2 regions of the Vibrio agarivorans genome follow, and region 2 is predicted to be linked to the other one. Evidence: predicted binding sites of a transcription regulator. Region 2 holds the regulator's gene; the other holds the start of a gene.
What was found. The regulator MetJ, encoded in region 2, represses methionine synthesis genes. The targets are predictions, from matches to a motif close to TTAGACNTNTANANGTCTAA.
Positions count from the first base shown of each region.

Region 1: a site for MetJ is predicted at 1,685-1,704, ahead of metH (methionine synthase). Genes of this name have one in related genera too.

Region 1 is NZ_JAUFQF010000004.1:1,308,547-1,311,969, forward strand. Features, by position in the region: rRNA gene QWZ05_RS14630 (23S ribosomal RNA) at 1-692, shown strand, start outside; rRNA gene rrf (5S ribosomal RNA) at 821-937, shown strand; tRNA gene QWZ05_RS14640 (tRNA-Asp) at 994-1,070, shown strand; gene QWZ05_RS14645 (PilZ domain-containing protein) at 1,181-1,600, opposite strand; gene metH (methionine synthase) at 1,753-3,423, shown strand, end outside.
Region 2 is NZ_JAUFQF010000004.1:841,973-845,395, reverse strand. Features, by position in the region: gene QWZ05_RS12380 (bifunctional aspartate kinase/homoserine dehydrogenase II) at 1-84, opposite strand, end outside; gene QWZ05_RS12375 (O-succinylhomoserine (thiol)-lyase) at 86-1,252, opposite strand; gene metJ (met regulon transcriptional regulator MetJ) at 1,463-1,783, shown strand; gene QWZ05_RS12365 (gluconokinase) at 1,874-2,374, opposite strand; gene QWZ05_RS12360 (VC0807 family protein) at 2,575-3,270, opposite strand.

The DNA.
Region 1 (3,423 bases), 470 kb from region 2:
TCTGGGGTGAGGACAGTGCCTGGTGGGTAGTTTGACTGGGGCGGTCTCCTCCCAAAGAGTAACGGAGGAGCACGAAGGTGGGCTAAACACGGTTGGACATCGTGTGGTTAGTGCAATGGCATAAGCCCGCTTGACTGCGAGAATGACAATTCGAGCAGGTGCGAAAGCAGGTCATAGTGATCCGGTGGTTCTGTATGGAAGGGCCATCGCTCAACGGATAAAAGGTACTCCGGGGATAACAGGCTGATACCGCCCAAGAGTTCATATCGACGGCGGTGTTTGGCACCTCGATGTCGGCTCATCACATCCTGGGGCTGAAGTCGGTCCCAAGGGTATGGCTGTTCGCCATTTAAAGTGGTACGCGAGCTGGGTTTAGAACGTCGTGAGACAGTTCGGTCCCTATCTGCCGTGGGCGTTGGAAGATTGAAGGGGGCTGCTCCTAGTACGAGAGGACCGGAGTGGACGAACCTCTGGTGTTCGGGTTGTCATGCCAATGGCATTGCCCGGTAGCTAAGTTCGGAATCGATAACCGCTGAAAGCATCTAAGCGGGAAGCGAGCCCTGAGATGAGTCTTCCCTGGCGCTTTAAGCGTCCTAAAGGGTTGTTCGAGACTAGAACGTTGATAGGCAGGGTGTGTAAGCGTTGTGAGGCGTTGAGCTAACCTGTACTAATTGCCCGTGAGGCTTAACCATACAACACCCAAGGGGTTTTGATGGACTCAAAGCTAAGAACTTTGAATGTGTATTGATAACTTTTAGAAGCTTTCCAGACTTTTTGTTTTCACTTTTTTAGAAAAAGTGAAGACGAAAAACAGAATTTGCTTGGCGACCATAGCATTGTGGACCCACCTGATTTCCATGCCGAACTCAGAAGTGAAACGCAATAGCGCCGATGGTAGTGTGGGGCTTCCCCATGTGAGAGTAGGACATCGCCAGGCTTTGAACATTATCTGTTTAAAGCACGTTTTAGATAAGACTTTAAATAGACCACTGCGGAGTGGTAGTTCAGTTGGTTAGAATACCGGCCTGTCACGCCGGGGGTCGCGGGTTCGAGTCCCGTCCACTCCGCCACTTATACTAAGCCCTAGTCGAAAGACTAGGGCTTTTTTACGTTTATCGTCATATAAAGGGAGACTCAACGATAAATTGAGCCTCACCTCGAAACATAATTGGTGAGCGGACTATTTTTCTGGCTCTACAGTTGTCACTTGAAGGCGACTTTCTAGGTTTGTTAATTCTTGTACCTGATTAATCAAATCCATGCGTTTTTCGTCGTTTGTATCGGACCAAGTTATCCCTAGAAATGTGAATAGCTCGCCTTCATCTCTTTGATAAACCACATCTGCACTGAACTCATCGCCATCAGGTATTGAAACAATAATCTTGTCTGGCACTTTAATTCGATTTGATACTAGAACACCAGCCCCACCCATGCTGATGTCTTTTATAACAGCTCTTCCCAACGTCTTATGGCGAAACCAGCCTGGTTGTTTAAGCTGAACTGCTAACCCGCTTGCTTGTGATTTAAATGGCTCTTCAGGCATCCAAAAATACCAGCGGATGTACTTTCTCTTTGCTTCGTTGTCTGACTTCATTTTCATTCATATTGTTCGTAACTAACGCTTTATTTACTAAAAACGACCAACAGATGGAAAAGTAAAGTTTGGTGAGTTTTTGTTTGTCATTTAGACGTCTAGATATCTGCAAATTGTGTGGTAGGATGTAGGAAATGAACAAGGAATGAGGCTGTAAAGTGGGAACGAATTTAAGGCAGCAGATTGAAGCTCAATTGAAGCAGAAAATCTTGTTAATCGATGGTGGCATGGGCACCATGATTCAAGGACATAAGCTGGAAGAAAATGATTATCGAGGTGAGCGTTTTTCTGACTGGCATTGTGACCTTAAGGGAAACAACGACCTGTTGGTTCTTACTCAGCCAGAGCTGATTAAGGATATTCACAAAGAATACCTTGAAGCGGGCGCAGATATACTAGAAACAAACACGTTTAATGCGACCACTATCGCGATGGCTGACTACGATATGCAAAGCCTTAGCGAAGAGATTAACTTTGCCGCTGCCAAGCTAGCTCGTGAAGCTGCAGATGAGTGGACAGCAAAGACACCAGATAAGCCTAGATACGTGGCCGGTGTTTTAGGGCCAACTAACCGTACATGTTCTATTTCTCCAGATGTAAACGATCCCGGCTATCGTAATGTCAGCTTCGATGAGTTGGTTGAGGCTTATTCCGAGTCTACTCATGCCTTGATCAAAGGTGGAAGCGATCTCATTCTTATCGAAACAATCTTTGATACTTTGAATGCCAAGGCTTGTGCTTTTGCCGTTGAAAGTGTTTTTGAGGAGTTGGGTTATTCCCTGCCTGTAATGATTTCTGGCACGATCACCGATGCCTCTGGCCGTACCCTTTCCGGCCAAACTACCGAGGCGTTTTACAACGCGTTACGCCACGTTAGCCCAATCTCTTTTGGTCTAAATTGTGCTTTAGGGCCTGATGAGCTTCGTCCCTACGTAGAAGAGCTATCGCGTATTTCTGATACTTTTGTCTCTGCGCACCCAAATGCTGGCTTACCGAATGCTTTTGGTGAATATGATCTCTCTCCTGAGGAAATGGCATCACATGTACAAGAGTGGGCAGCTAGCGGTTTCTTAAACTTGATTGGTGGTTGTTGCGGTACGACTCCTGAGCATATTCGTCAGATGGCTTCAGTCGTCGAGAATTTGCCTCCTCGAGCACTTCCTGATATTCCCAAAGCCTGCCGCCTCTCCGGTCTTGAGCCGCTTACAATAGAAAAAGATACCCTGTTTATCAATGTTGGTGAGCGAACTAACGTCACCGGATCAGCTCGCTTCAAGCGTTTAATCAAAGAAGAGCTTTATGATGAAGCCTTAGATGTTGCTCGTCAGCAGGTTGAAAACGGTGCTCAGATCATTGATATCAATATGGATGAGGGGATGCTAGATGCAGAAGCATGTATGGTCCGCTTCCTTAATCTGTGTGCGTCAGAACCTGAGATTTCTAAAGTCCCTATCATGGTTGATTCCTCTAAGTGGGAAGTTATTGAAGCGGGCCTAAAGTGTATCCAGGGCAAGGGAATTGTTAACTCTATTTCTTTGAAAGAAGGGAAAGAGAAATTTGTTGAACAGGCCAAATTGATTCGTCGCTATGGGGCTGCCGTCATTGTTATGGCCTTTGATGAAGTCGGCCAAGCAGAAACTCGCGCACGAAAACTCGAAATTTGTACGAATGCGTATCGTATTTTAGTTGATGAGGTTGGCTTTCCACCGGAAGACATCATTTTTGACCCGAATATTTTTGCTGTCGCAACGGGTATTGAAGAGCATAACAACTATGCTGTTGACTTCATTGAGGCGGTAGCAGACATCAAACGTGACCTTCCTTATGCA
Region 2 (3,423 bases):
AAGGATATTGACAACTCGGCGATAGCACTCAGGGTTAGCTAAGCTACTGCCACCAAATTTGTGTAACTGACGTGGGTGAGTCATTTTAAAATGCCTCCTTCGCTTGAGCGAATGCTTGTTCTAGATCGGCAATCAGATCTTGGCAGTCTTCTAGGCCGACAGACAGACGTAACAGATATTGTGTCACTCCTGCTTCTGCTAGAGCTTCTTCGCCCATTGCGCGGTGTGTCATCGATGCAGGGTGGCAAATAAGGCTTTCTACCCCACCGAGTGACTCTGCTAAAGAAAAGAGCTCGAGCTTACCGACAAAGAATTTAAGTTGCTCAAATGAGCCGCCGAACTCAAAGCTGAGCATTGACCCGAAACCTGACTGCTGTTTTTTCGCAATCTCATGACCTGGGTGGCTTGGTAGGCTAGGGTGGTAGACCTTGCTTACTAGGGGCTCATTAATCAGGCAGTCGAGGATTTGCTGTGAACTCTCTTCATGCACTCGCATGCGAGCTCCGAGGGTACGTATACCGCGCAGAGTCATGTAACTATCAAAAGGAGTACCGGTTGCGCCAATGCAGTTACCCCACCAAGCGAGCTCCTCGGCATGCTCTTCTGTTTTCGTGATCACCACACCACCAATGACGTCAGAGTGGCCATTGATGTACTTAGTCGTAGAGTGGATAACGAAGTCTGCACCGAGCTCTAAAGGCTTTTGGTACACAGGTGTCAAAAAGGTATTATCGACAGCAACCAGAGCGCCAACCTGTTTCGCTTGCTGACAAATAGCGGCAATGTCCACCACTCGAACCAGCGGGTTCGATGGTGTTTCTAACAAGATAAGCTTTGGCTTCTTTTCAAGTGCTTCATTGAGTGCTTGCGTGTCGGTTTGGTCAACAAACTGTACTTTGAAGTCGCCCTTTTGCGCACGAGTATTGAACAAACGGTATGTACCGCCGTAACAGTCGTGTGGAGCAATGATAAGATCGTCAGGGCCGAGAAATGCAGAAACCCACAAGTTTAGAGCTGAGGTGCCACAGTTTGTGACTACCGCCCCTTTTCCTGATTCGAGCTCATAAAGCGCTTGCTCTAGGAGGCCTCGATTTGGGTTGCCAGAACGCGTATAGTCATAATTTGGGACTTCGCCAAAGGCCGGAAAACCATAGTTGGTGGAGAGGTAAATGGGTGGAACAACCGCATGGTGTTGAGTGTCTGATTCGATGCCGGTGCGAACGGCAATTGTCGCAGGCTTGCGTGCGCTCATAAGAGTGTCCTTCCCAAAGAGTGATAGTGCTTCACAAAACGTTTATCTAAATCTGTTATAAACGTTTCTTAATCCATTAACCGACACTTTACTTTTCATAATGTGAGACGTCAACACTTCTAGACGTCTATATGTCTTTGCTCTTAGCCTTAAATCCGGCTAAAATCTCCCCCTTATCTATTTAGAACAACGACGATTGAAAGGTGTCTCATGGCAGACTGGAATGGCGAATACATTAGCCCTTATGCTGAGCATGGTAAAAAAAGCGAGCAAGTAAAAAAAATCACAGTATCTATCCCTCTTAAAGTACTGAAAGTATTGACGGATGAACGTACTCGCCGCCAAATTAATAACCTACGCCATGCGACAAACAGTGAGCTGCTATGTGAGGCATTTCTGCACGCATACACTGGCCAGCCTTTACCGACAGACGAAGATTTGCGAAAAGACCGCCCTGATGAAATTCCTGCAGAAGCGAAAGCGCTGATGACAGAGATGGGTATCGAGTTTGAAGCGTTTGACGAAGAATAGGAAAGTTTATCGTCGATAGGTTTTTGGGGAGTATTATTGGTAAAGCTCCCCAAAACTCTGCATTCGAATATTGATAGATTTGCGAAAAACTCAACTTATTTGCTGAATTGCCTGCTCGACAATTTCATCGATAGGCGCATCAATGTTGATAAATATGGTGTTGGGTTCACCGTATGGGCGCTCAAGTGTTTCAAACTGGCTTTTCACCATACCCTCTTGCATAAAATGCCCTTGGCGCGCACGGATACGTTCAAGTATTAAATCAATACTACCATCTAGAAAAATGAAGGTAACATTTTGGTTTCCCTCTCGGATTTGATCGCGATATTTTCTCTTGAGTGCTGAGCAGACAATAATACTGTTCTCTTTGTTTCTTTCGAAGCGATGAGCAGCGTCACGAATGCACTCTAGCCATGGCAAGCGATCGCTATCGTTCAATGGCTGGCCAGATGACATTTTTAGAATATTTTCTTGCGGATGAAGGTCGTCTCCGTCTATGAACTTATAGCCAAGTTTATGTGCTAAAAGCTCACCGATTGTGCTTTTGCCACAAGCGCTAACTCCCATGACGATAATGCTACTGCCAAGCATAATGTTGCTCCATATACACTAACAGACTTTATACTATTCTCGCTCTGGGAAATGCGTGATGGGTAAGTTATTGAGAGTTGACTTAAGTCACAGCTATCTATCAATAGATGAGGATTATTGGGTCATAAATCATAAAAGAGAAAGGGGCACCAACCAAGTGATGCCCCTTTCTGAGTGCGAGTATTAGTTCGATTTGCCTATCAACTAGAATGGAAAACCTCTTCAGCAGTTAGCGATGTCATGCTGCTGATTTTTTTCCAAATATAATAGAAGATAGCCATCATCATAATCATGCTAGGGATAGCGATTGCAGGGTAGCTATATAGCGCGAGCTTACCGACTTCTTCATTGAATGCTGCTGTGCCTGCTGGACTGGTTACAATCCATGTAGCAAGGAAGTAGTTCATCGCAGAAGAGAAGAAAAACGTGGTCGCAAATAGATGATTAGAGCGCAATAGACAGCGTTCAAATGCTTGCTCATTACCGCTTTGTGCCAGACGCTCTTTGATAAGTGGTAAGTTCAACACGGTGTCGTTAAATAGAACCTTTTTCACTACAGGGTAGCGAGTGTACGTAGAGACGAAAATCGCGATACCAATCAGCCCTGGGATCAGTGCTTCTTTTAGAGCCAACCAGCGAGTGTCTAACTCTAGTAGGCCAATACCACCGGTGAGCAACACGCTGATAAAGCCAAGTGCAGCGATAAAGTTAAACTTCTTATTGTTTATCAGCTCATAGCCACCATAAACCACAGGAAATGCGAGACCGACAACCAGTGCCATGACCGCGCCTAAGTGCTCATCACCACTGAACTTCATTAAAATGAACGATGGGATCAAGACGTTAAAGGCCACCTCAAACAGTGGGTTGGGCTTTTTGTTGTTACTTTGACTCATAGCTGTCCTGTTTTGGTACACAAAGAGAGTAAATGGCTGGAAATAGTATCCAAGTGTGGGTAAAACGCAAATGCCTATAGGGTGACAGGATGTTTCATTGCCTTATCCGCGACTAGGCTGGATAAAGAAAAGCCACTGAGATTTTGTTTGCTC